DNA from 4 places in the Gottfriedia sp. NPDC058432 genome. Region 1 is predicted to be linked to each of the others. Evidence: predicted binding sites of a transcription regulator. Region 1 holds the regulator's gene; each other region holds the start of a gene.
The links. The regulator Rex, encoded in region 1, represses fermentation and respiration genes when NADH is low (regulators of the CRP and FNR family bind a similar motif). The targets are predictions, from matches to a motif close to TTGTGAAATATTTCACAA.
Positions count from the first base shown of each region.

Region 1 (7,922 bases):
TGGGTTTTCTAATTCAGCAACCATTTTCTCTGAATTTGTAACCATATATGGAGAAGAGTATCCACGGTCAAATTGCATACCTTCTACTACTTCTAACTCAGTAGTGAAACCTTTTGATTCTTCAAGAGTAATAACTCCATCGTTACCAACGCGCTCCATTGCTTCAGCAATTAATTGTCCAACTTCTGGATCCGCTGAAGAAATTGCAGCAACTTGTGCGATTGACTCTTTACCTTCAATTGGTTTTGAGATTGTTTTTAATTCTTCGATTGCTGCAGCAACTGCTTTTTCGATCCCTTTACGGATACCCATTGGGTTTGCACCAGCAGTTACGTTTTTAAGACCTTCACGAATCATAGCTTGCGCTAAAACTGTCGCAGTTGTTGTACCGTCCCCAGCAACATCATTTGTTTTGCTAGCAACTTCTGCAACTAATTTTGCACCCATATTTTCAAATGCATCTTCTAATTCGATTTCTTTAGCGATTGTAACACCATCATTTGTAATTAATGGAGAACCGAATTTTTTCTCAAGTACTACATTACGTCCTTTTGGTCCTAAAGTTACTTTTACAGCATCAGCTAAAGCGTCTACACCACGTAACATTGCGCGACGTGCTTCTTCACCAAATCTAATGTCCTTTGCCATGAAAATGACCTCCTTATAATATAAAAAGTATATTTTTTAATTTAAGTATTTTTATTTTATTAACCTAAGATTGCAAGAATATCGTTTTCGCGAAGTACTAAGTATTCAGTACCACCGTACTTAACTTCTGTTCCTGAATATTTAGAGAAGATAATGCGGTCACCTACAGATACTTCTAAAGCAACGCGCTCACCATTTTCAAGTACTCGACCAGTACCTACTGCAACAACTTTGCCTTCTTGTGGCTTTTCTTGTGCACTACCTGGTAACACGATACCACTAGCAGTTTTTTCTTCAGACTCAACAAGCTCAATTACAACACGATCACCTAATGGCTTTAACATGTGTAAATACCTCCTCAATAATCAAATCATTATTTTTTAGCACTCATGTATATTGAGTGCTAACACAATTATTAGTTTAAATAATATCAAAAAATTTTGCAAGTCCGAAGCAGGCACTTTTCTTGTCGAAATTTAATAAGTTTTTTTCTTTACAATCAAAAGTAAAATAAAAAGTGAAAATTTCTTTTAAGAAACAAAAGAAACGCGTAAAATAATGTACGTGTTGTTATAAACCTTTGAGTTATGAAAAATATCAACACAAAGGAGCTATCGTATTGAAAACTAGAGATTTGTGGATTTTATTAACGTATGTCGTTCTTCAGTATTCAGCGGTTTTTGGGGTGCCCTATTTATTAAATAGTAACTTATACGTTGGAGTGGATCAGAAAACAGCTTCTCTTGAAGCGGTGGCATTATGGGGTTGTATTAGTTTCGTAACTGGGTTAATTATTATACTTATCTTATTACATAAGCCCATTTATGAAGGAATAAAGAATCTAAAAACTAATTATCGTACAATAATCAATTGGGTTATCTTAGGTTACTTCATAACAATGCTAACTCAAATTGTTTGTAATTTAATTTTAATTTATGTATTTGATTTACATAAAGGCTCAGAAAATACTCAGAATATCATAAACATTGCTAAGCTTAATCCAGCTTTTATTATCATCCCAAGTCTAGTTGCACCAATTTTAGAAGAGATTATTTTTCGTCGAATCATTTTTAAAAGACTTTATAATCGTTTACCATTTATTATTTCTGCAGGGATTAGTTCAGCGATTTTTTCGCTTATGCACGGAGACATACCCTTCTTCTTATCTTACTTTCTAATCGGTTTTGTATTTTGTTACCTGTATAAACGAACAAACTCAATTATGGTTCCAATCTTAACACATATGTTAATGAACTCTTTTGTCGTTTTTCAGCAGATCAATTTACATTAAAAACCCCCAAATTTTTGGGGGTTTTTATTTTAATATGAATTTATTGTTGTAAAAAATATGCCAATGTTTGCAGTTCAACTGCTAGGTCTATATGATGAATGCGAATATGTTCTGGTACACTAATTCGGGCAGGTGTGAAATTTAAAATTCCTCTAATATTTTTTCCATTTAATCGATCAGCTATTGATTGAGCCACAGGTGCAGGAACAGTTAATATAACGATTTGAATATCTTCATTCATAACGTCCTCTAGATTATCTAGATTATAAACGGGTACTCCACCTATTTCAGTACCAATTTTATTTGGATCAATATCAAATGCCATCTCAATTTTAGTATTATTATTTTTTATAAAATTATAGTGTAAGAATGCAGTTCCTAAATTACCAACACCAATTAATGCAACTTTCATAACTTCATGTTGGTTAAGCGCTTTCGAGAAAAAAGTTAATAAATAATTTACGTTATAGCCATAACCTTTTTTACCGAGTGCTCCAAAATAAGAAAAATCTCTTCTGATTGTAGCGGAATCTACCTTTACTGCTTCACTTAACTCTGCTGAAGAAACTCTTTGTTTACCTGATAAAGACAAATTCTTTATAAAACGGTAATATAAAGGTAGACGTTTAGCAGTAGCTTGTGGAATTTTAATTTGTTCCGAATCCATTTTTTAATCCCCCACTTACTGTAATTCTTTTTACTATGGTGTGTAATTTGACTTTATTTTAGTAATAAAGTACTTGTTCTAATGTAAAATATACACTATATTTAAGAATTTTGACAGTCTACAGTTACATAGATAAAAAATTTTGCAATGAGGTGTTATCCATGATTCTTTTACAAGTAAATAATGTCTCAAAGTATTTTGGTAGTGACATTATACTTTCAAATATAAAATTAGAAGTTCAAACGAGTGATCGAGTTGCCATTGTTGGACGTAATGGTGCTGGAAAATCTACATTACTGAAAATCATAGCAGGTGAAATATCCTATGATGGCGGTGAAATAAATAAACCTAAAGATGTTACTGTAGGCTACCTAGCCCAAAACACTGGTTTACAAAGCGATCAAACGATTTGGGAAGAATATTATTCTGTTTTCAATCATTTAGTAGAGATGCAAGACAATATGAGAAAATTAGAAGTTAAAATGACAAGAGAGGATGTTTATTCTAACCAAGCCGTTTATGACAAGGTTATGAATGAATATGATCATCTTCAATATACTTTCAAAGAAAACGGTGGTTACCAGTTTGAAGCAGATATTCGTTCAATTATTAGTGGTTTAGGTTTTAGTAATGAAGATTACGAAACAAAAATTTCTTCGTTAAGCGGCGGACAAAAGACAAGACTGGCATTAGGTAAGCTATTATTGACGAAGCCTGATTTGTTAATTCTGGATGAGCCTACGAACCATTTGGATATTGACACTCTTAGTTGGTTAGAGCGCTACTTACAGTCATATCCTGGTGCAGTATTAATCGTTTCCCACGATCGATATTTCCTTGATCAAGTTGTTAATATTGTTTATGAAATATCTAATCATAAGCATCAACGTTTTGTTGGTAATTATAGTAAGTATCTTGATCTAAAGGCAGCTCAATATGAACAAGAGTTAAAACAGTTCGAAAAACAACAAGAGGAAATCAATAAACTTGAAGATTTTGTGCAGCGTAATATTGCGCGTGCTTCAACTACAAAAAGAGCCCAAAGTCGAAGAAAACAATTAGATCGAATGGTAAGATTAGACAAACCACTTGGAGATGAATCTTCAGCTAATTTTTCATTTTCAATTGAAAAACAAAGCGGTAATGATGTGTTGTCTGTACAAGATTTATTTATTGGCTATGATCGGATCCCAACAATTGATCAGACAATGAAATTCGTACTAAATCGAGGCGATAGTGTCGCATTAGTCGGTCCAAATGGTGTTGGTAAATCGACATTACTTAAAACGATTATTGGAGACTTAGAAAAATTACAGGGAACGATTGATTTTGGTGCAAATGTTTCGGTTGGTTACTATGATCAAGAGCAAGCAAAACTAACTTCTAATAAGAGAGTATTAGACGAACTTTGGGATGATTATCCATTAAAGCCCGAACAAGAAATTCGGACAATATTAGGGAACTTTTTATTTTCTGGAGATGATGTAACTAAAAATGTTACCTCTTTAAGTGGTGGAGAAAAGGCAAGATTAGCATTGGCTAAACTTATGATGAAAAAAGCTAATTTTCTAATTCTTGATGAGCCTACTAACCACTTAGATTTAGATAGTAAAGAAGTATTAGAAAATGCTTTGTTAGATTACCCTGGAACAATTTTATTCGTTTCTCATGATCGTTACTTTATGAACAGATTATCCACAAAAACTTTTGAACTAGCAAAAGCAGGATTATCAATTTATTTGGGTGATTATGACTATTACCAATTTAAGAAAAACGAAGCATTCGAAAAAGAACAAGCAGAAAAAGAGGCTACATTAACACAAGTTAAACAATCCTCTCAGCCAATTTCTGATTATCAACAAGACAAAGAATTAAAGAAAAAACTTCGTCAAACTCAGCGACGTATAGAGGAAATTGAAAGTAATATATCTCAGTATGAGCTTGATATAGAGACGATCGAACTAGAATTATGTAAGCCAGAAGTTTACGGTGATTTTCAATTAGTACAGGAATTAACAAATAAGAAAAATGATTTCGAAGCTAAGTTAATAGACCTAATGGAAGAATGGGAGAACTTACAAGAATAATTGATTAAACGGATATGCTTTTTGCTATCCGTTTTTACTTATCTACATATTTATCCACATATATTCAATTATAATTTAGCTTTTACACAGGTTTATACACATTATCCACAGAAATACAGCAATGTTATTCACATTTTTGTTCACATAGTTTAATAAGTTTTTAACAAATAAAAAGTACTTATCCACATTTTATAAAAAAACTGTGAATAAGTACTTCTTACATATTCTCTAAATCCAAGCCTGGATTCCCGTTTAATGCCAAATTACCTAGTTTTCCTTGTTTTAAACGGATAAATGCAGCAGCGCCAATCATTGCAGCATTATCAGTACAAAGTGATAGTGGTGGTATAACTAATTCTATATTACTCAAAGCATTCATCTCGTTTTGTAATGTAGCTCTCAACCCTTTATTAGCTGCCACTCCGCCGGCTAATAAAACTTGTTTAACGTTATATTCTTTTGCAGCTTGAATTGTTTTTGAAACAATTACTTCAATTACACTCTCTTGGAAGCCTGCTGCGACATCAGCTGGTGATACTTCCTCGCCTCTTTGTTCAGCATTATGCATATAATTAATAACTGCTGACTTTAATCCACTAAAACTAAAATCATAGCTACCCTCTTCTAACCATGCTCTAGGAAAAGGAATAGTTGCATTTCCTTCTTGCGCTAGTCGATCAATGTGAGGACCACCTGGATAAGGTAATTTAAGTGTTCTAGCGACCTTATCATAAGCTTCCCCTGCTGCATCATCCCTTGTTTCACCTATAACCTCAAAGATGCCATCTTCCTTCATGTAGACAAGCTCAGTATGTCCACCAGAAACTACTAAGGCTAATAGCGGATATTGCAGGGGCTTTACTAGTTGATTAGCATAAATATGACCAGCAATGTGGTGAACTCCTATAAGCGGTAATCCATGTGCAAATGCAATTGCTTTTGCCGCATTTACCCCAATTAGTAACGCTCCTACAAGCCCTGGACCTTCTGTAACAGCAACGGCTGCTAGATCTTCATATTTTACCTGTGCTTGCTTCATAGCTTCTTCGATTACCAAAGTTATCTGCTCAACATGCAATCGTGATGCAACTTCAGGTACAACTCCACCAAAACGTTTATGAATATCTATCTGAGTAGCTACTACGTTACTTAAAATTTCATTTCCATTTTTAACAACTGCTGCTGAAGTTTCATCACAGCTTGTCTCTATAGCAAGAATTAAACAATTTTCATTTATCATTTCAAATTCACCCACATAACTAATGCATCCTCAAAATTATCTGTATAATAGCTTTTTCGAATACCACCATCTTGGAATCCTAGCTTTTGATACAGTCCTTTTGCTACATGATTTGATACTCTTACTTCTAATGTTAATGTATCAGCTCCAAGATTTTTAGCAGTTTCCATTACCGCTCGAAGTAACTTTTCACCAAGGCCTACTCCCCTATAATCTGGCAAAATAGCTATATTTGTAATATGTCCTTCGTCTATGACCACCCATAATCCACAATAGCCAATTATTTTCTCATCAACTTCAGCCACTATATAATTGGCAAATTGATTTGAATATAATTCATTATAAAAAGCATCATATGTCCAGGGTGTAGGGAATGATTGTTTTTCAATTTCTACTATTTGATCTAAATCTTCTTCTTTCATTTTACGAAAAGCAACCGATGAGATCATATTATCCTCCTACTTTTCTTGGCTTGCTAGCCAATTAGCTTCTGCTTCTGATAATCTTAAATATTCTGGTGCAAAATTATGAACTGATTCTTCTTTTTCTTCTAAGCTACATGTAAACAGTTCACTTGGTCTCTGGTTATTCAAACTCTCTTTTGCAAAGACAGCTTTATCTTTTAAATGCTCAATAATAAACTCTTTATGTATTGATACATCATTACCAATAAATAAGATTTGTTCATTATAAGATTTAAGCTTTTCAATCCAGATACTTCGGTCAATATTGCAGTCTTCTAATACATCATTAGTAACCTGCCCTCTAAAATCATATAGACCTGTAAATAATAAATTACGTCTTGCGTCAAATAATGGGCAAACTAATCCATTAAAATAGCGCCCGTTAGCAGCCAATACCTTCAAACTTGATACACCGATAATTGGAATATTTAAAGTGAAAGCTAATGATTTAGCCACAGTGACACCAATACGTACACCTGTATAAGAGCCTGGCCCTTTTGCAACTACTATTTTAGATAGTTCCTTTGGTTTTATATTGCATTCTTCCATTAAAGTACTAATTGCTGGCATTAATCGGACAGAATGGTTTTTATTAATAAATGTTATCGTTTCGCCAATAACTGATTGATCTTTTATTAGACTAATCCCCATAACATTTGTCGATGTATCAATTGCTAAAACGGTCATTGTTTATTAACTCCTTACAAATAAATTCATACCTAGATCCACTTGGAATAAAAGTAATCATTCTACCATTTTCTTCATGAGTTATTATGATTTTTAAGAATTCATTTGGTAAGTAATCTGAAATTAAATGAGCCCATTCTACAACACAAACACCTTCACCCATAAAATACTCATCAAAGCCTAAATCTTCACTACTACCTTCTAAACGATAAACATCCATATGATATAGAGGAATTCTACCTTTATATTCTTTAATAATATTAAAAGTTGGGCTATTAACCGTTCTTTTTACATCAAGACCTTTAGCAAATCCTTTTGTAAAGGTTGTCTTTCCAGCACCAAGGTCTCCCTCTAATAATATTACATCTTTTTGTTGCACTAGTTGCCCGAGAAAAAATGCAATTTCTTGAGTTTCTTCCTCAGTATTTGTATGTAAAACAATTTCCAATTACTTCACCACCAAAATTCTAACTCGTCTATTTCTAACTTTGCCATATTATATCATTTCAAAACATTAAGCGGATGTCAAACAGTAATATTCTTTTGAATAGTTAAAATTAATTATTGAAATTTATATTTAGGTTGTATTCGTCTATTTTGTTACTTCTCTCGCTTTTCGCAGGACGTTCCAGTGCCTTCTAGTCGCATATGCTCCTTATGGTTTCTACCTTCCCACGTTTCCCAAATAAGTTTGAGTTGAGCAGTCTTTACTTGTGTCTGCTTCTGTTTCAAACAATTATAAGAGTTAAAAGTAATAATCTTACAAATAAGGTCTAATTATATATTACTCATTAAAAAATAATAAAAAAAACGAAACAATTTTTTGTTTCGTTTTAAG
Region 1 is NZ_JBHXLC010000043.1:16,779-24,700, forward strand. Features, by position in the region: gene groL (chaperonin GroEL) at 1-648, opposite strand, end outside; gene groES (co-chaperone GroES) at 708-992, opposite strand; gene ACFWM3_RS24195 (CPBP family intramembrane glutamic endopeptidase) at 1,268-1,939, shown strand; gene ACFWM3_RS24200 (redox-sensing transcriptional repressor Rex) at 1,980-2,606, opposite strand; gene ACFWM3_RS24205 (ABC-F family ATP-binding cassette domain-containing protein) at 2,768-4,693, shown strand; gene tsaD (tRNA (adenosine(37)-N6)-threonylcarbamoyltransferase complex transferase subunit TsaD) at 4,911-5,933, opposite strand; gene rimI (ribosomal protein S18-alanine N-acetyltransferase) at 5,930-6,382, opposite strand; gene tsaB (tRNA (adenosine(37)-N6)-threonylcarbamoyltransferase complex dimerization subunit type 1 TsaB) at 6,392-7,084, opposite strand; gene tsaE (tRNA (adenosine(37)-N6)-threonylcarbamoyltransferase complex ATPase subunit type 1 TsaE) at 7,065-7,532, opposite strand.

Region 2 (7,922 bases), on a different contig from region 1:
TGCACCAGGTGGCTCGTTCATTTGTCCGAATACCATCGCTGTTTTCTTGATAACGCCAGAGTCGCTCATTTCGTGGTATAAGTCGTTACCTTCACGAGTACGTTCACCTACACCAGCGAATACTGAGATACCGCCGTGCTCTTGTGCGATGTTGTTAATTAATTCTTGAATTAATACAGTTTTACCTACACCCGCACCACCGAATAGACCGATTTTACCACCTTTGATGTAAGGAGCTAATAAGTCTACTACTTTGATACCAGTTTCAAGGATTTCTACTTTTGTAGTTAATTCTTCAAATTTAGGTGCTTGACGGTGAATTGGGTCACGACGTACGTCTTCTCCAAGTTCTTCGTCTAAGTCAATGTTGTCACCTAACACATTGAATACGCGTCCTAATGTAGCGTCACCAACTGGAACCGAAATTGGTTTCCCTGTGTTAACTGCTTCCATTCCACGTACTAATCCATCAGTTGAAGCCATTGCAACTGTACGAACAGTATCGTCACCTAAGTGAAGAGCAACTTCTAATGTTAAATCAATGTTTACTTCGTTTGCGTCGCCCGCTTCTTTACGAACACGTAACGCATTATATATTTGTGGTAATTGGCCGTTTTCGAACTTTACGTCTACTACTGGACCTAATACCTGAGTAATAATACCATTGCTCATCGCTTTTCCTCCTAGCATTGTTTCATTAAAAGCCGTTCAATTTATATAGCCGTTGTAAGCAGATTAGCCAAGTGCTGCTGCTCCACCGACGATTTCAGTAATTTCTTGTGTAATAGCTGCTTGACGCGCACGGTTATAGTGAAGAGTAAGCTTACTAATAACTTCTTTCGCATTATCAGTTGCACTTTTCATCGCTGTCATACGTGAAGCGTGTTCACTAGCTTTACTGTCTAATAATGCACCAAAGATTAAGCTTTCTGCATATTGAGGCAGTAAAACTTCTAAGATTTCATCATCAGATGGTTCAAATTCGTAGTTAGTTGTTGCCTTACCTGTGTCAATATCTGTTAAAGGTAATAGCTTTTTCTCAGTAACTTCTTGAGAAATCTTACTTACGAAATGGTTATATGATAAGTAAAGCTCATCAAAAATGCCGTCTGTATACATTTGAACTGTACGATTAGCAAATTGTTGAATATCATCGAATGAAGGTTGATCTGGAAGCCCAAGAACCTCTTCAACGATTGGGTAACCTAAACGCTTAAAGTAGTCACGTCCAACTCGACCTAGTACAATAATTGCAAATTCATCATTCGATTTATGACGCTCTTTAATTGTATTAGTTACCGCACGTAATACGTTACTATTAAATGCACCCGCTAAACCACGGTCAGAAGTGATGACAATGTAACCAGTCTTTTTAACTGGACGAGTTACTAGCATCGGATGTCTACTGTTTACGCCTTTTGCCACGCTACCAACTACCTCTTGCATTTTTTCCATGTAAGGAACGAATTGCTTAGAGTTTTGCTCAGCACGGTTTAATTTCGCAGCAGATACCATCTCCATCGCTTTTGTGATTTGGCTTGTCTTCTTTGTTGAATTAATTTTTGTTTTTATATCGCGTAATGATGCCACAGGTTTTCACCACCTTTTGGTAAACAGTTAAATGAAGGACGAGCTATGAGCCCGATCCTTCAAATCCAGATATTTAAATCGCCTTCTTATTTAGAAGCAATAAAGTTCTTTTTAAAGCTTGTGATTGCAGCGTCAAGGTCAGCTTCGTTTGGTAATTTACCAGTATCACGAATAGCATCTAAAAGACCTTTTGCGTTAGCGTCCATCCAAGCTAACATTTCTTCTTCAAAACGAGTAATGTCTTCAACTGCTACGCTGTCTAAGTGACCACGTGTTAACGCATATAAAGATGTTACTTGTTTTTCTACTTTTAACGGTTTGTGTAAACCTTGTTTAAGGATTTCAACTGTACGAGCACCCCGGTTAAGTTTAGCTTGAGTTGCTTTATCTAAGTCAGAACCGAACGCAGCAAATGCTTCAAGCTCACGGAATGACGCTAAGTCAAGACGTAGAGTACCTGCTACTGATTTCATCGCCTTAGTTTGCGCTGAACCACCAACACGTGATACAGAAAGACCTGCATTGATCGCTGGACGTACGCCAGAGAAGAATAAGTCAGACTGTAAGAAGATTTGTCCGTCAGTAATCGAGATTACGTTTGTTGGAATATAAGCTGAGATATCACCAGCTTGTGTTTCGATGAATGGTAATGCAGTTAAAGAACCGCCACCTAACTCATCATTTAACTTAGCTGCACGCTCTAATAAGCGAGAGTGTAAGTAGAATACATCCCCTGGATATGCTTCACGACCTGGAGGACGTTTTAATAGTAATGAAAGCTCACGGTAAGCTACCGCTTGTTTTGATAAATCATCGTATACTACTAATACGTGTTTACCATTGTACATAAACTCTTCACCCATAGTTACACCAGCAAAAGGAGCTAAGTATAACATTGGAGCTGGAGATGAAGCAGGTGCAGTTACAACGATTGTGTAATCTAATGCGCCGTGCTTACGTAAAGTTTCAACAAGTCCACGAACTGTTGATTCTTTTTGACCGATTGCAACATAGATACAGATCATGTTTTGGTCAGCTTGGTTAAGGATTGTATCGATAGCAACAGCTGTTTTACCAGTTTGACGGTCACCGATGATTAACTCACGTTGTCCACGTCCGATTGGTACAAGAGCGTCGATCGCTTTGATACCTGTTTGTAATGGTTCATGTACTGATTTACGTGCCATTACGCCTGGAGCAGCATTTTCGATTGGACGAGATTTAGTCGTTTCGATTGGGCCTAAACCATCAACTGGTTGACCTAATGAGTTTACTACACGTCCTACTAATGCTTCACCAACTGGAACTTGCATGATGCGTCCAGTACGACGAACTTCGTCGCCTTCTTTAATGCCTGTGTATGGCCCTAAGATGATAATACCTACGTTGTTTTCTTCTAAGTTTTGTGCTAGTCCCATAACGCCGTTAGAGAACTCAACTAGCTCTCCAGACATACATTGGTCAAGACCATGAGCACGAGCGATACCGTCACCAACTTGGATAACTGTACCAACATCACTAACTTCTATTTCAGTTTGGTAATTTTCGATTTGCTTTTTAATCAGCGCACTGATTTCTTCAGCTTTGATGCTCATGCATTTCACCCCTATCTACAAACTATTTTGCGATTAATTCACGTTCAATTCGAACAAGTTTATTTTTTAAACTGCCGTCAAAAATACGGTTTCCAACACGAACTTTATAACCACCAATTAAAGATGGGTCAATTTCGTTTTTCAAACGTATTGAGTTTTTACCTAATTTAGAAGCGAATAACGCTCCAATTTTATCTAGTTCTTCAGAAGACATTGCCGTTACAGAGTAAACTGTTGCATCTGCAATATTACGAGTTTCATTCGCAATTTTTACATATTCAGTTACTAAGTTAGAAATAGTGCTCATTCGCCCACGATCAACTAATAAGCATACTAGATTTAATACCGTTTCAGAGATTGAAGCAAACGTGTCATTTAAGACAGACTTTTTGCTTTCTTTTGTGATACCAGGGTGTTGTAAAAACTTATTTAATTCTAAGTTTTCTACATACTCCTTTTTCACTACTTGTAAGTCATGTTCAACAGTTTCTACTAAATTTTGTTCAGTCGCTAATTCAAAAAGAGCGTTTGCGTAGCGTTTTGCAACTAATTCGTTACTCATTTAGCTTCGCCTACTTCTTTAAGATATTGATCAAAAATAGCAGATTGGTCTTCAGACTTCACTTCTTTTTCAAGTACTTTAGAAGCAATTAATACAGATAATGAAGCAACTTGTTGTTGAACTGATTGTACTGCAAGCTCTTTTTCACGAGTAATTTCACGTTTAGCGCTTTCTTTCAAGTTTTCAGCTTCTGCTTTTGCTGCGGCAACGATTTCTTCACGTTGTACATCAGCTTGCTTTCTAGCTTTCTCAAGAAGCTCACGAGCTTCAGTTCGAGCAGCAACTAACTCTTGCTTTTGCTCTTCAACTAGTTTCATTGCATCAGCGTTGTTTTTCTCAGCTGAGTCTAATTGATTAGCGATGTGATCTTCACGTTGTTTCATAATTCCCATTACAGGTCCTAATGCATACTTTTTCAGAAGAGCAAGTAAAATTAGAAATATTACTAGTTGAAACACGACATTACCCCAAGGTACACCATGTCCTGCCTCAGCTAATACGAATTGTGATCCGTTTAACACAAGCTTTCACTCCCTTCAAGGGTTGTATTTATTTATTTTTTTATAACATAGCCCTAATCTCTTACCGACTTGGACTTAACTTTCAAAAGGAATCCTTCAAAACAAAGTGTCATAAAGGAATGGCGAAGTAAATGTGAACACAAACTTCGCCATTTTTTAATAATTTGTATTATCTTATGCTTTACCAAATGCCATGAATGCGATAACTACTGCGATGATTGGAAGTGCCTCAACTAAAGCAACCCCGATGAACATTAAAGCTTGTAGAGTTGAACGTAATTCTGGTTGACGAGCAACACCTTCTACTGTACGTGATACAATTAAACCGTTACCAATACCTGCACCTAGTGCACCTAAACCTATTGCGATTGCCGCTGCTATTAAAGCCATTTTAAATTTCCTCCTTCTTAATCATAAGAAATATATTTTTTTTTATAATTTTTATCTAACTACCAAATTTAATGAGCAGATTAATGCTCGTCCGCCACTTTATGTGACAAGTAAACCATTGTTAACATTACGAAGATAAACGCTTGGATTGAACCAACGAATATAGAGAATCCTTGCCAAACAATCATCGGTATTGCTGCCGCGATTGTCCAAATCACACCTGCCCCTACGCTTGTCGCATATGCATGTGTACCCATTGTTGCAAGTAAACCTAATAATACTTCCCCTGCATATATGTTACCGTAAAGTCGAAGACCTAGCGTTAATGTGTTTGCTAATTCCTCAATAATTTTTAATGGAAATAAGAATCCCATCGGCTGGAAAAATCCTTTTCCATAAGCCTTAAAGCCTCTCATTTTGATACCATAATAATGTGATAAACCAACTATAAAGATTGCTAATGATAAAGTAATGACTGGGTCTGATGTAGGTGATTTCCAAACTGAGTTTCCATCGAATGAGATATCGAATGGTAGACCTAACATATTTGAAACAAATATGTACATAAGTAATGTCACACCTAGTGTAAGGAAGCGACCACCAGTTTCCCAATCCATTGTACTGTTGATAAGGCCTTTAACGAAGTCTATAATCCACTCAATAAAGTTTTGCTTTCCTGACGGACGTATTTGTAGACTTCTAGCGCATGTAACTGCGATGATAAAGACGATTAATGCAGCAATGGTTGTCATTAGAACATTTGTTAACGTAAAATCTAAACCAATAAATTTAAAACCATAAGTGCCGTGTTCCAATTTATTCACCTCTCTTCCTTGCAAAAGACGTTTGATGTATTGCAAAATGTATCATAATGACAAGATGTCCTGTCATTAGTCCCGCAGTTAGTGCCGGTATGCTCACAAAATTTTCATACCGAAGCGCGATGACCATAGCTAGAGCCACCGCTGAAAGACAAATTACAGTACCTAAAGATCGAACTTTTTGTTGCTTTAAAACTCGGTCAAAGAAGGTATTTATCTTTCTGTGTAGAATCCATATACAATAAAAGCTAGTTACGGTTCCGAGAATATAACCTGTGAATATTGTTTTATAGTCGGTAAATGCCCAACCTAAAACAGCTAAAGCAATAATGTACAACATATCTCGTATAAATCGTCTAAATTGATCTTTTTGCATGTAACTAGTCCCCTGGAGTAAATTGCTTAACTAATTTAAGCGTGCCATAGATTCCAGTAAATAATCCTAACAGTAAAAAGATGATCATAAATACTGGTACTGGCCAATTAAAAAATGAATCAATCCATCTTCCTAGAAAGATGCCTATAAGAATAGAACCGACAAGTTGAGCTAGAATGGAAGACATGAGTGTCATTGCTTTAAGAGGATGTTGATTGTTTTTTTTCATACAAAATCCCTCCATGTCAATTTTCATTCTCAAAAAATTGCCAAAAGTCTTATCATGGTTTATTCTACAACAATTGTTTCCTAAAATCTCTAAACATTGAAAACGTTCACAAATTGTTCACAAAACGTTCAAAAAATTTTAACAACATAGTATTTACATACATTGAAAACCCTTTTAAACATTCATGTTAAGCATACAATATGTTACAAAAAAGTGTCAATTACCTAAATTAAAAAACTATTAAAAAATACTTACCAATTTTTAGTCTTCTACATAAATTTTTGCGACATTTACGTAAGATTCCGTTGCACTTTCATATTGTTTACGTTTATAAAAAATCACAAACTTATAAATTCCGCTTTTAGGAAAGTCTTTTAAAACTAATTCTTTCTTGATAATCCCCCTTTTACTATTTTCCTGTTCATCAATCACACCTAACAAACGGAATGTTTCTGATTCAAAAACTGCGATTTTGTATTCCTCAACCTTACTTGGTAAATAGAGTTCATATTTATAGCGGTTTTTACCTTTTACTCTTCCAAAGTGGAATCCCATTACTGAAGGAAAGTTCGGTTCTCCTTGTAGTAATAAAAACGGCATTCTTAGATTTTCATCATCATTTGTACTGAACGTAATTGCCCCATCATAAAATCCATCTCTTAATACTTTCGTATCTACTGTTGCAGTAAGGCTAATCTTTTTGCTAGTGTTCGCTGGAATTGTAAAAGGCTTAGGTAATACCCATTGTATTCCAGTGGCTGGCTGATTATTTATTGCTGTAACTTGTTTTGGCATATTTGATTTATTAGATATTCTTACGACAAAATCTTTCTTAATTTGTAAATCTTTTTTTCTAGTTACTCCTAAAGATAAAGACGTTGGAAATAATGTTGTCTCAGTCTCAAGTGCCTTTTCAATATCTAATCTTCCAGCTCCTTGTTCGTACGCATGATACATCTTTTTATTATTCTTATATAATGGTGTTGCTGTATTGACTAGCACACTTTTTAAATCATCCATACTCCAATCTGGGTGCAGTTGTCTTACTAGAGCTGCTGCTCCAGCAACATGTGGACTTGCCATACTCGTTCCTTGAAGCGCTAAATACCCACCCGGAATTGTACTTTTTATTTGTACACCTGGAGCTAATAAATCCGGTTTCATTTGCCAAGTACCTGTTACCGGCCCTCTAGAGCTGAAATCTGCAAGAATATCAACTTTCTTTTCATGTCCAGTCTTAGCTTCCACTTTACTTTTTTCAATGATTTTCTTAATCAATAAGCCTTCTTTTCTTGAAATAGTCGCAGCTGGAACAGTAAATTTCCCTTTAATTTGTCCGATGAAATTTCCATCAATATTATTAAAGACAATAACCGCCTTTGCACCAGCATCTTGAGCATTTTTTACTTTATCAGTGAATGTGATTTTTCCTCTTTCAAGCAAGACAATTTTGTCTTTTACCCTTTTTAAATCACGCTTTTCACCATATTTCTTAAATACAAATCGCCCATTTAAACCTTTACCCCATTTAGCAGATCCAATCATAGGACTAATAATTGTCTCTTTATTTTTCACGTGTATAGATGGGAAAAGAACAGGTGGATAACTCGCACCAACTGTTAAAGCCTTTGATGCAGTAGCGGGAGAACCAACAGTCCATAGTCCTGGTCCAGAGTTTCCAGCAGCCGTAATCGCAAGTACACCCTTCTCTACTGCCTTATCTAAGGCAATACTTGTCGGCCAGTCCGGCCCATTCACATCATTTCCTAGCGATAAATTTATAATATCTACTTTATCCTTCACTGCTCGCTCAATTGCAGCCATAACAGTTTCAGATG
Region 2 is NZ_JBHXLC010000004.1:204,867-212,788, reverse strand. Features, by position in the region: gene atpD (F0F1 ATP synthase subunit beta) at 1-672, opposite strand, end outside; gene ACFWM3_RS06755 (F0F1 ATP synthase subunit gamma) at 736-1,590, opposite strand; gene atpA (F0F1 ATP synthase subunit alpha) at 1,677-3,185, opposite strand; gene ACFWM3_RS06745 (F0F1 ATP synthase subunit delta) at 3,208-3,747, opposite strand; gene atpF (F0F1 ATP synthase subunit B) at 3,744-4,268, opposite strand; gene atpE (F0F1 ATP synthase subunit C) at 4,443-4,658, opposite strand; gene atpB (F0F1 ATP synthase subunit A) at 4,739-5,410, opposite strand; gene ACFWM3_RS06725 (ATP synthase subunit I) at 5,475-5,855, opposite strand; gene ACFWM3_RS06720 (AtpZ/AtpI family protein) at 5,860-6,084, opposite strand; gene ACFWM3_RS06715 (S8 family serine peptidase) at 6,346-7,922, opposite strand, start outside.
Region 2: the regulator Rex is predicted to act here: its motif matches at 6,190-6,207, upstream of ACFWM3_RS06720 (AtpZ/AtpI family protein).

Region 3 (7,922 bases), on a different contig from region 1:
GAACATTTTTGTTTGATCGTCGACATAATATATCGACAGACAAATGCACTGATGAAGAAAATAGTAGCGTATAAAATATCGCTACTATTTTTTCCATTGAACAATCTGACAATAGCTTGTGAAAGCATATATGCCTGAATAATGATTGCTGTTACTTGTATAATTGTTAAAAAAGATAGGATTATTAATAAACGATTAATCCCTTTATATTTAATAAGATCTTTTCCCATTAATAAGTCAAATCCTTCTCATCCACTCTTTTTCTGAACACATAATAACTCCAAATTTGATAACCTAATACGAATGGTAATAATGTACATGCAACTATTGTCATTACTTTTAACGAATAAGGACCAGATGAAGCATTATAAACAGTTAAGTCATACGTATTTTTGATTGAACTAATCATGACTCTTGGGAACAGAGAAGTAAACAATGTCCCGACTGTTAGTACAATACCAAGGCCCGACATAGCAAACGACCAACCATCTCGCTTTTTAAGGATGAATATTGTAGCAAGAATATAAGATACTACGATTAATAAAATAAGTGGAATTGTTATATGTGCTTTTACTTTAAACATATCCGTTTCAAAATATGCCATACCAGTAAAGGCAACTAAGAATAAGAACACTGGTATGATTACCATACGTGCTAGAGAACGTGCACGGTTTCTTAATTCTCCAACCGTTTTTAATGTTAAAAACATTAATCCGTGTAAGAGACATAGTAATGTCACAGTTACACCGCCGACTACAGTAAATAAATTAACGTAATCAGTAAACCCTGCAGAAATATTCATATTTTGATCAATCGGCATCCCCTTAAGGATACTTGAGAATAATACACCGAATAGAAATGGTGGTAATAAACTACCGAAGAAAATGACCCAATCCCAGGATTTTGACCATTTTGAACTTTCGACTTTCCCTCTAAATTCAAAAGCAACTCCACGCCCGATTAATGCCATTAAAACAAATACAAACGGAATATAATATCCACTAAACATTGTTGCATACCAATTTGGGAATGCTGCAAAAATTGCTCCACCTGCAGTTAATAGCCACACTTCATTTGCATCCCAAAACGGGCCAATTGTATTTATTAATATTCTTCGTTCAGTATCATTTTTGGCTAGTAGCTTTGTAGATATACCTACACCAAAATCGAAGCCTTCTAAAAAGAAGAACCCGATAAATAAAACTGCTACGAGTAAAAACCATAATTCATTTAACGCAATCATACGATTGTCGCCTCCCTTTCAAACGGATCGACCGTAGGAACTTTTTCAGTTTCAACATGGTGTGTTCCTTTTTTAATTTCTTTCACAAACAAGTAAACTAAAACAACTGCTAAAATTGCATACATTGTTGTAAAAGTTGTGATTGAAAAAATGAGTGATCCTTTTGAAACATTAGGTGATACAGATGCAGCAGTAGTCATTAAACCGAATACAGTCCATGGTTGACGACCTATTTCCGTCATAACCCATCCAGCTGTATTTGCAATAAACGGTAAAGAAATTAGTAAAATTGATGCCTTTAAGAATAGATTTTTTGATTCTATTTTTTTACGATAGCTAAAATATAAACCTAGCATCGCCATTAAAATCATGACCATTCCTGCTCCAGCCATAATTCTAAAGCTCCAGAAAACTGTATTAACTGGTGGAATATAATTTCCAGGACCATATAATTTTTCATATTGTTTTTGTAAAGTATTCATACCAGGTACTTTACCTTCGAACTTCTCATAAGCTAAATAACTTAATAAATATGGTACTTCAACCTCATATTTATTTTCTTTCTTTTTCGAATCAATCAGACCAAAGACCATCCAGCTTGCTGGGTCACCGCTATCTTTCCATAGCCCTTCACTTGCAGCCATTTTCATTGGCTGTGTTTTCATTAAATGTTTTGCTTGAGAATGTCCACTAAATGCAACACCAATTCCTGCAATTAGAGCGAACACCATTGCAAGATTAAACGCCTTTTTAAAAAGTTCTGTTTCTTGTTTTTTTAAGATTTTATACGCACTTACACCCGCAACAAATAACGCTCCAGTTGCTAATGCTCCAGCAATTGTGTGAGGAAACTCAACTTTAAGTTGTGGATTTGTAATGATTGCTAAGAAGTCGGTCATTTCTGCACGGCCATTTTTAATTGCAAAGCCTACTGGCTCCTGCATGAAAGAATTGGCTGCTAAAATCCAAAACGCAGACATTAAAGTTCCGAAAGCAACTAGCCAAATACACATTAAATGAATTTTTTTATTAAGTCGTTCCCAACCAAATATCCAAATTCCTAAAAATGTAGACTCCATAAAAAATGCTAAAAGTGCTTCAATTGCAAGTGGCGCACCAAATACATCCCCTACAAAACGGGAATATTCAGACCAGTTCATACCAAATTGAAACTCTTGAATAATACCTGTCACAACACCAACTGCAAAATTAATTAAAAATAAGTGCCCAAAGAATTTTGTTAACTTTTTATATTCCTCTTTATTTCGAAAAACATACAATGTTTCCATTATTGCTACCATAAATACTAAACCGATTGAAAGTGGAACAAATAAAAAATGGAAAATTGTTGTGGAACCAAATTGTATTCTTGCAAGCTCTAATACACTCACAGTACATCCCCCTTAGGATAAAAATCATTTCAAAAAAAATTTTCATTATGCCCGAGCAAAACTTTGAACATTTTTTCACAAATAATTCATTAAGTAAATTTTAGAGAACCACTCAATGGTACTCTTGTTACTTATAGTTTACTTTTTCAAAGGGGTTTTGACTTAATCTTATTTGTCTAAATAGTGTCTATAAATTGTCTATTTTGTGACATGATTCACATTCACTGTTTAAGTTACTTTTTTTTGATAAAATAGTCGCCACATTTTTATTCCTTATTACTTAGCTGATTAAATGAAAAAACATTATTGAAGCAATCCTATATTGGCTTTGCTTCAATATGTTCCGGTTAAACTAAATAGTTATTCAAATTAAAAGGTATTTACAATCTGATTATTTTATTTAACGGTATTTAAGATTTCCAACAACGTGAAAAAGAGCCTTCTTTCAAGGAAGGCTCTTTTTTGTATTAAATCAGAATACTAATGTTTTGAAAATGGAGTGTATCATGTCTGCAAACTAAAGTGTAATTACCAATTTTAATTATGAAGGTACCTAATTAAAGTAAAGAATCAAGTTATTTTTTCGTAATGTTTCCAAATTTGTCTATTCAATTTATCGAAAAGTTAGTAAAAACAATTACCAAGCCACATCGTTTTATTTAAGAAATTACTCAATTCAATAATGAAACGATTGTTTGTATAGATAATTGTTAGACTTAAATTGTTCTTCTCGACAGGAGCACAACACAATAATCTTAATTGGGGGATTTACAAATGAAAAAAACAATTACATTGACAGTTTTAATTGGATCTCTAATTTTTAATACACATACACATGCTGATACAAAACAATCTATTCAACAAAATCATTTATTTAATAATACCTTATACCAATACTTTATCTTACCTAAACTATCAATAGCGAAAACATTTTCTAATAAATTACCTTCAAATAATTCCATACAACTTAGTGAATTTTTTAAATCTAATATAGTAAGTAACCTTGACCAAACTATTAAAAGTTTTAAAGAGACGAGTAACAACAATAATCACCAACAAAATACAACAATAGAAATACAAAATATACCATTTAAACTTTCACAACCAATTACACCTAATATTCCACTAATACCTGTTCAACCAGTAACACCTAACGTTCCACCAAATCCTGTTCATCCAATAAAACCAAACGTTCCATCAAAGCCTGCTAAGCCTGTAATACCAAATGTTCCATCAAAGCCTGCTCAACCAGTAATGCCAAATGTTCCATCAAAGCCTGCTCAACCAGTAATACCAAATGTTCCATCAAAGCCTGCTCAACCAGTAATACCAAATGTTCCATCAAAGCCTGCTCAACCAGTAATACCAAATACTCCATCAAAACCAATAGATCCGGCACCTGAAAATCCATCTAAAATCGAAGTGCCTGCTTCTTTATCTGCATATGAATCAAAAGTTATAGAATTAACTAATATAGAGAGAACAAAAGCTGGTATAAAACCTTTTAAAGCTAATAATGAATTATCTAAAGTTTCTCGTATTAAGTCAAAAGACATGACTGATAAAAATTATTTTGATCATAACAGTCCAACTTACGGTTCACCATTTGATATGATGAAAAAGTTTGGAATTTCTTATAATCATGCAGCTGAAAATATTGCAAAAGGACAAAAAACTCCAGAAGAGGTAGTAAAAGCATGGATGAATAGTGCAGGACACCGTGCAAATATTTTGAACGCTAAATTAGATCAAATTGGTGTAGGTTATGACTCACGTTCTAATGCATGGACACAAATGTTTATTTCTCAATAAATTTAATTATATAAACAAAAGCATCATCGTTCTTGATGTTGCTTTTGTTCGTATATTCAAGTTAAAGAATACTAGCTATAGAAAGTTTTTTTATATATAAATTGATTACCGCATTTGTTTTACTTTTAATTGAATAGGTTATCTATTCCAAACAACTACCGGATAAAATATTAAAAACTCTTGGTCTTATAATGACTAAGAGTTTTTTTCATTAAGAATTAATCTGGTAATATTTCGTGTAAATGTAGTCTTTTAGTAAAGTATTGATCAATAAACTTTCTAATTCCAGTTAATTCAGCTTCGGTTGGAAACGTAGATATTTTTAAAACTGGTAAATGTTCCTTCAAAAATTGACCTTTTAATGTTGATATCACTAAATCTAAATGATTGTGTCTCTTAATTACATCTATATCTGATAAATCATAAATTTTTATATCAAGGTGTTTTCCAAAGTGATAATCAAGAAGTTCGTAAATATAATCCAATTCAATATAGGTTCGACAAATCAATACAGTATTGATCTTCATACTATTTTTTTTGCGAATTAAAAAGGCATGTACTAATAAAAACAATTCTAAAATTTCTAGTTTTCCATATGACATAGTTTCATTCTCAAGATGCTTTTTTACTAAATTACCAATTCCAATAAATAATGGATGTTCCTCGACGTAAGGTAAAAATGGAAGCGCAGTATTCATGCGAGTATCCGTATAAAACTGAGTATCATACTTTGTACGTTTAATTGTTGAAAAATATTTATAAAGAAAGTCATCATCCTGAGCTAAATCAAAGTGCAAATAATCAGATAATCCATTTAAAAAATGTACACGAGGATCTTCTTTATTCTCTTTCATTTTAATACGTATTTTATAAAGCTCTTCAGTCATATTATTTGGCATAACTTCACTTAAAAGGCAGAGACAAAAGTATAAAATTTCTTGTGTTTGTTGTTCTCTAGTTGGACACTTTTCCATAAAGGGAAACATTTTCTTTGCAATATCAAAATACGCAGTATTTTTATATTTATCATATATATCTTTAGAAAAAGAAATATAACACTCCATAGAAATTCTTAAATTAATAATTTCTAAAATAAAAGATAAACGTTGAATAGCTCCAAGATGAAGAGTAATCGAAAGATCAGTTGTATAATTTACAATTGCATCTCGAAAATTTTGGAGATCTATATTTTTTAGATCGTTTAGATAATCTAGACCCTTATATTCCAAGTATTGCATCATAAATCGACGTACCTTTTTCTCGTCACCACTTAATTTAAAAGGACTAGTATCAAGAGTAATACCAGCTTCTTCTACAACTTCTTTTATCTGATCCAACTGTCTATATACAGTTGATCTACTTATATGAAAAGCTGTCGAAATTTCATTAATCGTCACACCGTTATTAAGAATAATATACTCTAAGATTTGAAAATATGGATTCTCATTTTTCATATAAGCCCATATCCCCTCAAGGGTACCGTTCGGAGATTTAATTAAACGCGCTCCCTCTGTTTCACTTTTTTCAATGAACCACCCTTTAGGTAAAGCTGAATTTAAAAAAGTAATATCTCTCCAAATCGTACTTCGAGAATACCCTGTCTTCTCGGATAAATCTGCTAAACTACACCAACCATTTTTTTCAAAAAGAAAATAAATTAAACTTGCATGTCGTTCATCAAATCTGTTCATAATATCACCTAACGTTCTTTTATAAATAAGTATTTTATTTAGCTTTTCCATTTCAATAAACTGTTATAACAAGTGGAGAATACTACTTAATCATCACAAACTTTAAGGAATTATTGCATCAAACTTTCAGATACTCCCTTATTTTTTCCTCTGCACTTGATAGACTTATATATTTGGAACTTTTTAATTTTCTCATTTACCAGCGAATATTTTTTTAGTAAATTCCCCTTCATTTGTTCCTATAAAGTAATTTTTAATTCATTAGATAATGAATTAATGTCCCCGTTTGTATAAACGGAATAAATACGAACAAAATACTTTCTAGTATCGTCAAAACCAAGTGATTGAATTTCGTTTCCGCCATAAATCTTACTGGACTTTGAATACAATAAAAATGGATCAATAGCAAATTCCGTGCCACGTCCATCTGCTCGAAAGCCAATATCTTCTTTTTTAAAGTGCTGTTTTTTAGGATAGATCCCCTTACCTCTTGTACTCCAACTATTCTGATTTCCATCTACAGATAGATATTGATAGTAAATTCCATTAAATATAGCAATTAGGTACATAATTGCCTTGGAATCTGGATGCCAACTAATTGTAAAATAACCTGAAACGCCGTCATTATTTCTATTGGTTGAAACTATTGGCTTATCATAATCATTCGACTCGATATATTCGTGTGCACTCCTAATATTTCCTGGATTAGCAAAAATTGATCTGGAAGCAAAAGGTAAATAAACTTTCTGTTTTTTAAACAAAGAACTATTTAAGTTTGAATTTAGATGTCCGGTATGTGACATACATTTACACCTCCACAAAACATATTATTTATTTTAGTGTAATTCATAAAATACCTTACCTCTGCATCTTAAATGAGATTTCATATTTCAAATTAGAAATAATTTCCTTAAGTAACAATAATAATAATTTATAAAAAAGGATTGAAATCTTTTTTTATTAGACTTCAATCCTTTTTATTATTTTATCGTTTTAAGCTTCGATTTCACTTAATTGGTTTTTCTTTGATAATTTAACACGAACTGCAAAGGTTACATTTGTTAAGATAATGAATAACACTGCAAATCCACATAAATAGTAGACTTGATCCCATACAAACCCTTTGCTAACAGAACTAGAGATTAATTCTCTGAATCCTTTTATAGCATACGTCATAGGTAAATATGGATGAATCGTTTGGAAAAATGTTGGTGTTAATGAAATTGGGAAAGTACCTGAAGTTCCACCAATTTGTAATAACATCATAACAAACACTAAATATTGCCCTATATTTCCTAATGTAACAGTTAAGAATTGTATTAATGAAAAGAAGGTCAAGCTAGTAATCATTGTAAACACTACGAACAACCACACGTTTTTCACATCAAGACCCATACCATAAATTAAAACCATATCTGCTACGATCGATTGCATGATTCCCACGAAGATTAGAACGCTATATTTACTAAAGAACCAAGCTAATCCAGTAGTCGGAGCAATAGAATTCTTTCTCATCGGATAAACTGAAGTGAACATTAACCCACCTGCAAATAGCCCAATTGATAAGATATAAGGTGTTAAACCTACACCATATTCTTTTACATTATTCAATTTATGAGAAACTAGCTCTGTCGGTTCTGCAAAGAATTTATCGGTTTCATCACTTGTTTTAACTTTGTTTACTTCATCTCCACCATCTTTCAGAGATTTATGAAGTTCTGTTGTTCCTTTTGTTAAATCAGTAGCTCCTTTTAATAAGTCTCCAGACCCACTATATAGCTTATT
Region 3 is NZ_JBHXLC010000002.1:243,839-251,760, reverse strand. Features, by position in the region: gene cydD (thiol reductant ABC exporter subunit CydD) at 1-230, opposite strand, end outside; gene cydB (cytochrome d ubiquinol oxidase subunit II) at 230-1,243, opposite strand; gene ACFWM3_RS03435 (cytochrome ubiquinol oxidase subunit I) at 1,240-2,634, opposite strand; gene ACFWM3_RS03430 (CAP domain-containing protein) at 3,409-4,446, shown strand; gene ACFWM3_RS03425 (BglG family transcription antiterminator) at 4,665-6,137, opposite strand; gene ACFWM3_RS03420 (hypothetical protein) at 6,377-6,940, opposite strand; gene ACFWM3_RS03415 (YhgE/Pip family protein) at 7,131-7,922, opposite strand, start outside.
Region 3: the regulator Rex is predicted to act here: its motif matches at 2,838-2,855, upstream of ACFWM3_RS03435 (cytochrome ubiquinol oxidase subunit I).

Region 4 (7,922 bases), on a different contig from region 1:
CGTATAAGGCCAGGGAATATAGAGTGGAATATATCGTAATACGTGAAGTGTATTTAAATAGTGGTAGAATGTTTTCAATTGCAGTTTTCATTGTATGTACTAAATTATTTCCACCAGAACAATTTATTCCTATATTAATGTGTATATTTGGTGCAGGACACTTTTTGGTCTATTTCGTAATGAGGAACTTAGAATATGAACATGCTTAAGTATTGTCACTAAATTGTCAAAAACTTAGCAGTGATTCTTTTTCCGAATCATTAAAATATTAATATGTAGAATTAGTAATTGTAGAAAAAAGAGGAGAGAAAATGAATAAGCCTAAGAAATATAAAATCACATTACCCACACGACTAAATACACTATTTTTTCTTGTGTTTGTCTTATTTTCTTTTTTAATTCTAAGATTAGGTGTCGTACAAATTGTAAAAGGTGAAGACTATAAATTAGAATTAGAACGTACAGAAAATATGACCGTCGATCAAGCTGTACCAAGGGGGAAAATTTTAGATCGTTACGGAAAGGTTGTAGTAGATAATACGCCTTTACGTACAATTACGTATACTAGAAAAAAAGGGACATCTTCAAGTGAGTTATTAACAATGGCGACAAAGTTAAAAAGTTATCTTAAGATGCCAACTAATAAAATAACTGAACGAGATCGAAAAGATTTTTGGTTATTAAACAATCCTGAAGATGCAAAAAATCTAGTATCAAAAGAAGAAGATAAAACACTAAAAGCTCAATATAAAGATGATGACGCTTCTTACAATAAAGCTTACTATAATTTACAGCTTGATAAAATTACAGCAGATGAAATGAATTCATTTAATGCAAATGAACTGCAAATACTTGCAATTTACAAGCAAATGAGTGCTGGTTATGCACTAACTCCACAAACGATTAAAAGTGAGGGAGTTACTGAAATAGAATATGCAACAGTTAGTGAACATTTGGACGATCTTCCAGGTGTAGATGTAACGACAAATTGGGAAAGAAAATATGTTTATGGTGATACATTCCGAACAATTTTAGGTAATATTACTTCTGAAAAAGAAGGTTTACCTGCTCAAAATATAGATTATTATTTAGCACGTGGTTATGATCGTAATGATCGTGTAGGAAAAAGCTATATAGAAAAACAATATGAAGATGTTTTACGTGGTACAAAAGGTAAGGCACAAAATGTTATTGATTCAAATGGTAATGTTGTTGATACGAAAGTGATTACAGAAGGGGAACCTGGAAGTGATTTAATGCTATCAATTGATATTGAACTTCAAGGTAAAGTTGATGAAATAGTAAAAAGAGAGCTCTTAAAAGCTAAAGCAACGTCAAATGGTCGATATTTGGACCGTGCATTTGTTACGATGATTAACCCGAAAACGGGTGAAGTTTTAGCAATGTCAGGAAAGCAAATTGTTAAAGACAAAAAGACAGGGAAAAATAAAGTTGTAGATTACGCAACTGGAAATCTTACTTCATCTTATGAGATGGGTTCAACAGTAAAAGGTGCAACTCTTTTAACTGGTTATCAAACTGGGGCAATTACGCCAGGACAAAGGCAATTCGATACGCCGATTAAAATTGCAAGTACACCAGTAAAAGCGTCATATAAAAATTTCGGATGGATTAATGATTTAGATGCCCTAAAGTATTCATCAAACGTTTATATGTTCCGAACAGCTATGGCTATTGGACATGCACATTACGTAGAGAATAAGCCTTTAAATATCGACGTAAAAGCGTTTGATACATTCCGAAACAGTTTCAGTCAATTCGGGCTTGGAGTTAAAACTGGAATTGATTTACCAAATGAAGCAATTGGATTTAAAGGTGTGGAAAAAAAAGCAGGTTTACTACTAGATTTGGCGATCGGGCAGTACGATACTTATACGCCACTTCAATTAGCTCAATATGTTTCTACAATTGCAAATGGAGGTTACAGAATTCAACCACATGTTGCGAAAGAATTGAGACAACCTTCAATCGGCGAAGATACTGGTGTCATTAAACAAGAAATTAAGCCGAAAGTATTAAACCGTATTGATATGAAAGAATCATACATCGATCATGTTAAACAAGGTTTTATTAAAGTATATAATGAGACTGGTGGTACTGCTAACAAATACTTCAAAGGTGCAGACTATAAACCTGCAGGTAAAACAGGTACAGCCCAATCATTTTACGATGGTCCAGATCGTAAAAAATACAATGGACCACAAAAAACTTATAATGAAACATTGATGGGATATGCTCCGTATGACAATCCTGAAATTGCCTTTGTAGTAGTAGTTCCTTGGTTACAAACTGACCAAGCGCCAGTAAATAAATTCATTGGTCGAGATATTATGGATGAATACTTTAAATTGAAAAAAGAAAGACAATCAATTTATAATGACGAACCAAAAGACAATTTAGATAACCAAGACAATCAAGACACTCAAGATAATCAAGACACTCAAAATAGTAATCAATAAGAAGAGAAGGGGTTAAACCCTTCTCTTTTTTATTTGGAAAACTCCTTTTCTACCCCTTTCCTTCACCTTCTGAACTTATTTACATAATCTTTACATTCGGTTAAAACAGGTTTAATAGTTTGAGAATATGATTATTCATGTAACGTATTACTGAATTTACACGATTATAAATTTTATCTAATGATTAGTTAATATTTTATCTATCAAAAATAGAAAGCTTCCTTTAGGATGAGAGGGGATCGAAAGTTATGACAATGACATTAAATAGAGAGAATACAATTAAAAACGATGATATTGAAGAGACAAATACAAACGTAAAAAAATCAATTGTTTATGATACTCAAGATTTGAATTTATGGTATGGACAAGATAAAGCATTAAAAAATATAAATTTAAGTATTTATGAGAATGAAGTTACTGCAATTATTGGGCCTAGTGGATGTGGTAAATCGACTTATTTAAAAACGTTAAATCGTATGGTTGAATTAGTTCCTTCAGTTCGTACGGAAGGGAAGATTCTTTACCGCGAACAAGATATTTTTGATAAAAACTATCCTGTTGAAGAATTAAGAACGCATGTAGGAATGGTATTTCAAAAACCAAACGTATTCCCTAAATCAATCTGGGAAAATGTTGCATATGGACCAAAAATACATGGTATTAAAGATAAAGCTACATTAAACCAGATTGTTGAAAAAAGTTTAAAAGGCGCAGCAATTTGGGATGAAGTTAAAGATCGTTTACATGAGAATGCTTTTGGTCTTTCAGGGGGGCAACAACAACGTTTATGTATCGCGCGCTGTCTTGCAATTGAGCCAGATGTCATTTTAATGGATGAGCCTACTTCAGCACTTGATCCTATTTCAACTTTAAAAGTTGAAGAGTTAATTCATGATTTAAAGAAAGATTTTAGTATTATTATTGTTACTCATAATATGCAACAAGCAGCCCGTGTTTCTGATAAAACTGCTTTCTTTTTAAGCGGTGAAGTAGTTGAGTTCTCAGATACAAATAAACTGTTCTCAACACCTAAAGATAAACGTACTGAAGACTACATTACTGGACGATTCGGATAATAGAAGGGAACAGGTGAAAAGAGATGAGAAATCAATTTGAAGCAGACTTAAAATCATTACAAGAAATGATTATTGAATTGGCTGAGAAAACGAAAAAAGCAGTTATTAAAAGTATGGAGGCATTTCGTACTGAAAATATAGAATTAGCTTTAGAAGTAATCGATGAAGATGATCGCATCAATAAATTAGAAAAAGAAGTGAATGAATTAATTTTAGTAATTATTACAAGACAACAACCAGTTGCTGTGGACTTAAGAAGAAATTTAACGGCTATTAAGATTGCTCATGATCTTGAACGAGTGGCAGATTATGCAGTAAATATTGCAAAATCGACAATTCGTATACGTAGTCGTCAAGAAAACTTACCATTAGAGAATATCGAAAAAATGCATGAACTTGGCTTAGAAATGTTAACAAAAGCTTCAGAAGCATACCGAACAGAAGATTTACAAGCTGCTAAAGAGATTGGTGAAATTGATGATCTCGTTGATGAACTATATGGAACAACTGTTAGAACTCTAATGACAAGTATTGCAAATTCACCTGAGCATGTATCCAATATCATGCAAATGGCATTTATTTGCAGATATCTTGAAAGAATTGCAGACTATGCAACAAATATTGCAGAGAATATTTATTATTTAGTTAAAGGGAAACATTATTTATTAAATCAATAAATATAAGACGATCGTTTATAACAGTCAAATATGTTAAAAGGGTGTTCAGACAAAATTTACCTGAATGCCCTTTTGTCATATTTGTGTAATATAAAGCATACTTCTTTAACTAGTAGAAGATATTGAGGTGGTAATAAATGAAGGTTGTTATTTTAGCTGGAGGATATGGTCAAAGGCTTTTACCAATTACTAACAACATTCCTAAGCCACTATTACCAATCGCAAATAGAGCGGCAATTGAACATTTAATATTACATTTAACAAGACTTGGGTTTAATGAATTTATTATTCAGCTTCATTATATGTCCCAAGCAATAATAGAGACGATTAATGCAATGAAATTAATAAATGTTTCAATTGATTATATTATAGAAGAAAAAAGTTTAGGTTCAGCTGGTTGTTTAAGACTGTCTAAGCATTTTCTTAATGACCCCTTTCTATTAGTGAATGGTGATATTTTATTTGACGGTGATATTAGAGATGCAATTAAAATTCATTTTGAAAGTAAAAGTAAATTTTCTATGTTTGTAAAACAAGTTGATAAATGTGGATCATACGGAAATGTAAAAATAAAAAATGGACAAATAATCGATTTTATTGAAAAGCCGAATGAAGGTAGTGAAATTAGTAAATTAGTTAATACGGGAATTTATATTATGAATCCTGAATTATTAATTCAAATTCCAGAAAATCGTTATTTTGACATTAGTAATGATCTAATACCTTTAATGTTAAAAAATAATATCGGTTTAAATGCTTTTCATTTAGAAGGTTATTGGATTGATTATGGGACACCTAGAAGGTTTGCAAAGCTGAACGTAGATTGGATTGAAGAGAAATTAAACTTACCTATTCCTGCTGTTCAAATTTTACCTAGAATCTTTTTAGGTGAACATGTAACGATAAATAATAATGTTAAGATTGTTTCTCCCGTTATAATTGGGAATGATGTTACAATTGAAGAGAACTGTGTAATTGGCCCATATGTGTCGATTAGTTCTAATATTCGAATCGATCAAGGTAGTGTATTACATCATCAAGCTGTCTTTCAAAAATATACTCTGAATTATGAGAATAAGTTTGTACATAATTCAATAAAAAAAATTTCAAAAGAAATACATTGAATCAATAAAAACTATGGAAATTATCGCGAAAGAATGTTATTATATACAAGTCTGATTATGTCACTATGTCAGGAGGGAAAATAAAATGCGCGTAAATATTACATTAGCATGTACAGAATGCGGAGATCGTAACTACATCACTACTAAAAATAAACGTAATAACCCAGACCGTCTTGAGCTTAAAAAATATTGCCCAAGACTTAAAAAAGTTACAGTTCATCGCGAAACAAAGTAAACAGTAGGAATTTTCCTACTGTTTTTTTTATATTTAAATACTTATAATTTTAATTAGAATACATTTTATTAAACTCTTGAAAATTTAATCCTGACCTAAGGAGGACATTATTATGGAAAAAAAAGAAATTAGAAATTCTATGATGAAAAACTTGAAAAATATTTCAGTATCGGACCGAGAAGAAAAGTCAAACCAAATTATTGAAAAATTATTAAGCACAGAACAAATGAAGAATGCAGATATAATAGCAACAACAATGCCAATGGAGCATGAAATAAATACTAAGTATTTAATAACTGCTTGTTGGAAAATGAATAAATCAGTTGTTGTGCCTAAATGCAATCATGAAACTAGAGAAATGCATTTTTACAAAATCAATTCCTTCGATGATTTAAAGAAGGGGTATTTTGGAATACAAGAGCCAATTGAAGAAAAATGCGAGGAAATAAAGAAAGAATTTATTGATTTAATCATTGTTCCTGGCGTAGCATATACAAAAAATGGTGAAAGACTAGGATATGGTGGTGGTTATTATGATCGCTACTTAGAAGATTATAATAAACAACTCCTAGCCTTAGCTTATGACATTCAAATCATTGATGAACTACCGACAGAAAAACATGACATTATAATGCCGTTGGTTTTAACAGAATCAAGAATCATAAAAGCGATTTAATAAGTGCATAATGTGACACGATTTGTTTGAAAATAGGTAAGACTTAATTAGAGTCTTATAGTAATTCAACATAGCACACAATGTATTTGTATACGACTAATATTGTAACAAATTTGTAAAAAGTTTCACAAACTTTGAGTGGATATACATATATAATATAGAAGTCCCAGTTACTTACACTTTTATAACACAAATGAGGTGGATATTATGTTACACAAAGAAATAAATCGTGTCGCACTTATCGGAACAGGCGCAGTTGGAGCTAGCTATGCTTTTGGTATGTTAAATAAAGGTGTTGCCGAAGAATTAGTTATGATTGATTTAAATAAAGATAAAGCAGAAGGGGACGCAATGGATTTAAGTCATTGTCTGCCTTTTGTAGATTCTAGAACAAAAATTTGGGCTGGAGATTACAGTGATTGTAAAGATGCGAGTTTAGTCGTCATTACGGCTGGAGCAGCTCAAAAACCAGGAGAAACTCGTTTAGATTTAGTTGCAAAAAATTGCGCTATTTTTAAAGGGATCGTTGGAGAAATTATGGCTTCAGGATTTGACGGTATCTTTTTAATTGCCACAAATCCAGTAGATATATTAACTTATGCAACTTGGAAATTTTCAGGATTACCAAAAGAAAGAGTAATCGGATCTGGAACAAGTTTAGATACTGCGCGTTTTAGATATATGCTTGGGGATTATTTTAATGTTGATGCAAGAAATATCCATGGATATATTATCGGTGAACATGGTGACAGTGAACTACCAGTTTGGTCTAAAACAAATGTTGGTACCTCACCAGTACACCATGTATTAAAGAAAAATCCAAAATACAGTCAAAGAGAGCTTGATGAAATCTTTTTAAATACACGTGACGCTGCATATCACATTATTAAGAAAAAAGGTGCAACATACTATGGAATTGGAATGGGCTTAGTTAGATTAACAAAAGCAATTCTAAAAAATGAAAATAGTATTATTACGGTTTCTGCATATTTAGACGGACAATATGGAGAACACGATATATATATTGGTGTTCCAGCCGTAATTAATCGTGGTGGAATTCGAGAAGTTGTTGAACTAGATTTGAATGAATTAGAGCAACGACAGTTTAAAAACTCCGTAGACACATTAAGAAAAACGATGGAACCTATTTTATAAATTGTACAACTAAGACCTCTTTCTATTGAAAGAGGTTTTAGTGTATAGATTATTTGAAAAATATGCCATTTTTTTATATTGTTAAAGTAACAAAAAAGATGTTAGGGAGGTAATTTTGAAAAAGATAAATGGGAAGTACTCTTGGGTTTTAATAATATTTATCATAATTATTATTGGACTAGCTCTATTTTTTAGAAATCAAAATTACTTCAATCATCAGAAGACATCACTGAAATTTCCGAATTACGATGATACAGCAGTAGAAGTTGAGGATGGATTATTAGCTGTAAAGAATCCTACATCTAATTTAGTATTAGTTAATAAAGAAAGAAAGCTACCAGATGGGTATGAGCCACCGGATTTAGTTTATCCGATTGTTCCTTTACATGGTGTAAACAAAGATAAGACATTAATGAGGAAAGAGGCAGCTCATGCTTTAGAAAAATTATTTGAAAGAGCAGAAAAAGATGGCATAAAGCTTACTCCAGTGTCAGCATAT
Region 4 is NZ_JBHXLC010000008.1:88,551-96,472, forward strand. Features, by position in the region: gene ACFWM3_RS10210 (MFS transporter) at 1-209, shown strand, start outside; gene ACFWM3_RS10215 (peptidoglycan D,D-transpeptidase FtsI family protein) at 312-2,480, shown strand; gene pstB (phosphate ABC transporter ATP-binding protein PstB) at 2,729-3,556, shown strand; gene phoU (phosphate signaling complex protein PhoU) at 3,580-4,233, shown strand; gene ACFWM3_RS10230 (nucleotidyltransferase family protein) at 4,371-5,357, shown strand; gene rpmG (50S ribosomal protein L33) at 5,443-5,592, shown strand; gene ACFWM3_RS10240 (5-formyltetrahydrofolate cyclo-ligase) at 5,705-6,268, shown strand; gene ACFWM3_RS10245 (L-lactate dehydrogenase) at 6,476-7,423, shown strand; gene ACFWM3_RS10250 (M15 family metallopeptidase) at 7,539-7,922, shown strand, end outside.
Region 4: the regulator Rex is predicted to act here: its motif matches at 6,382-6,399, upstream of ACFWM3_RS10245 (L-lactate dehydrogenase).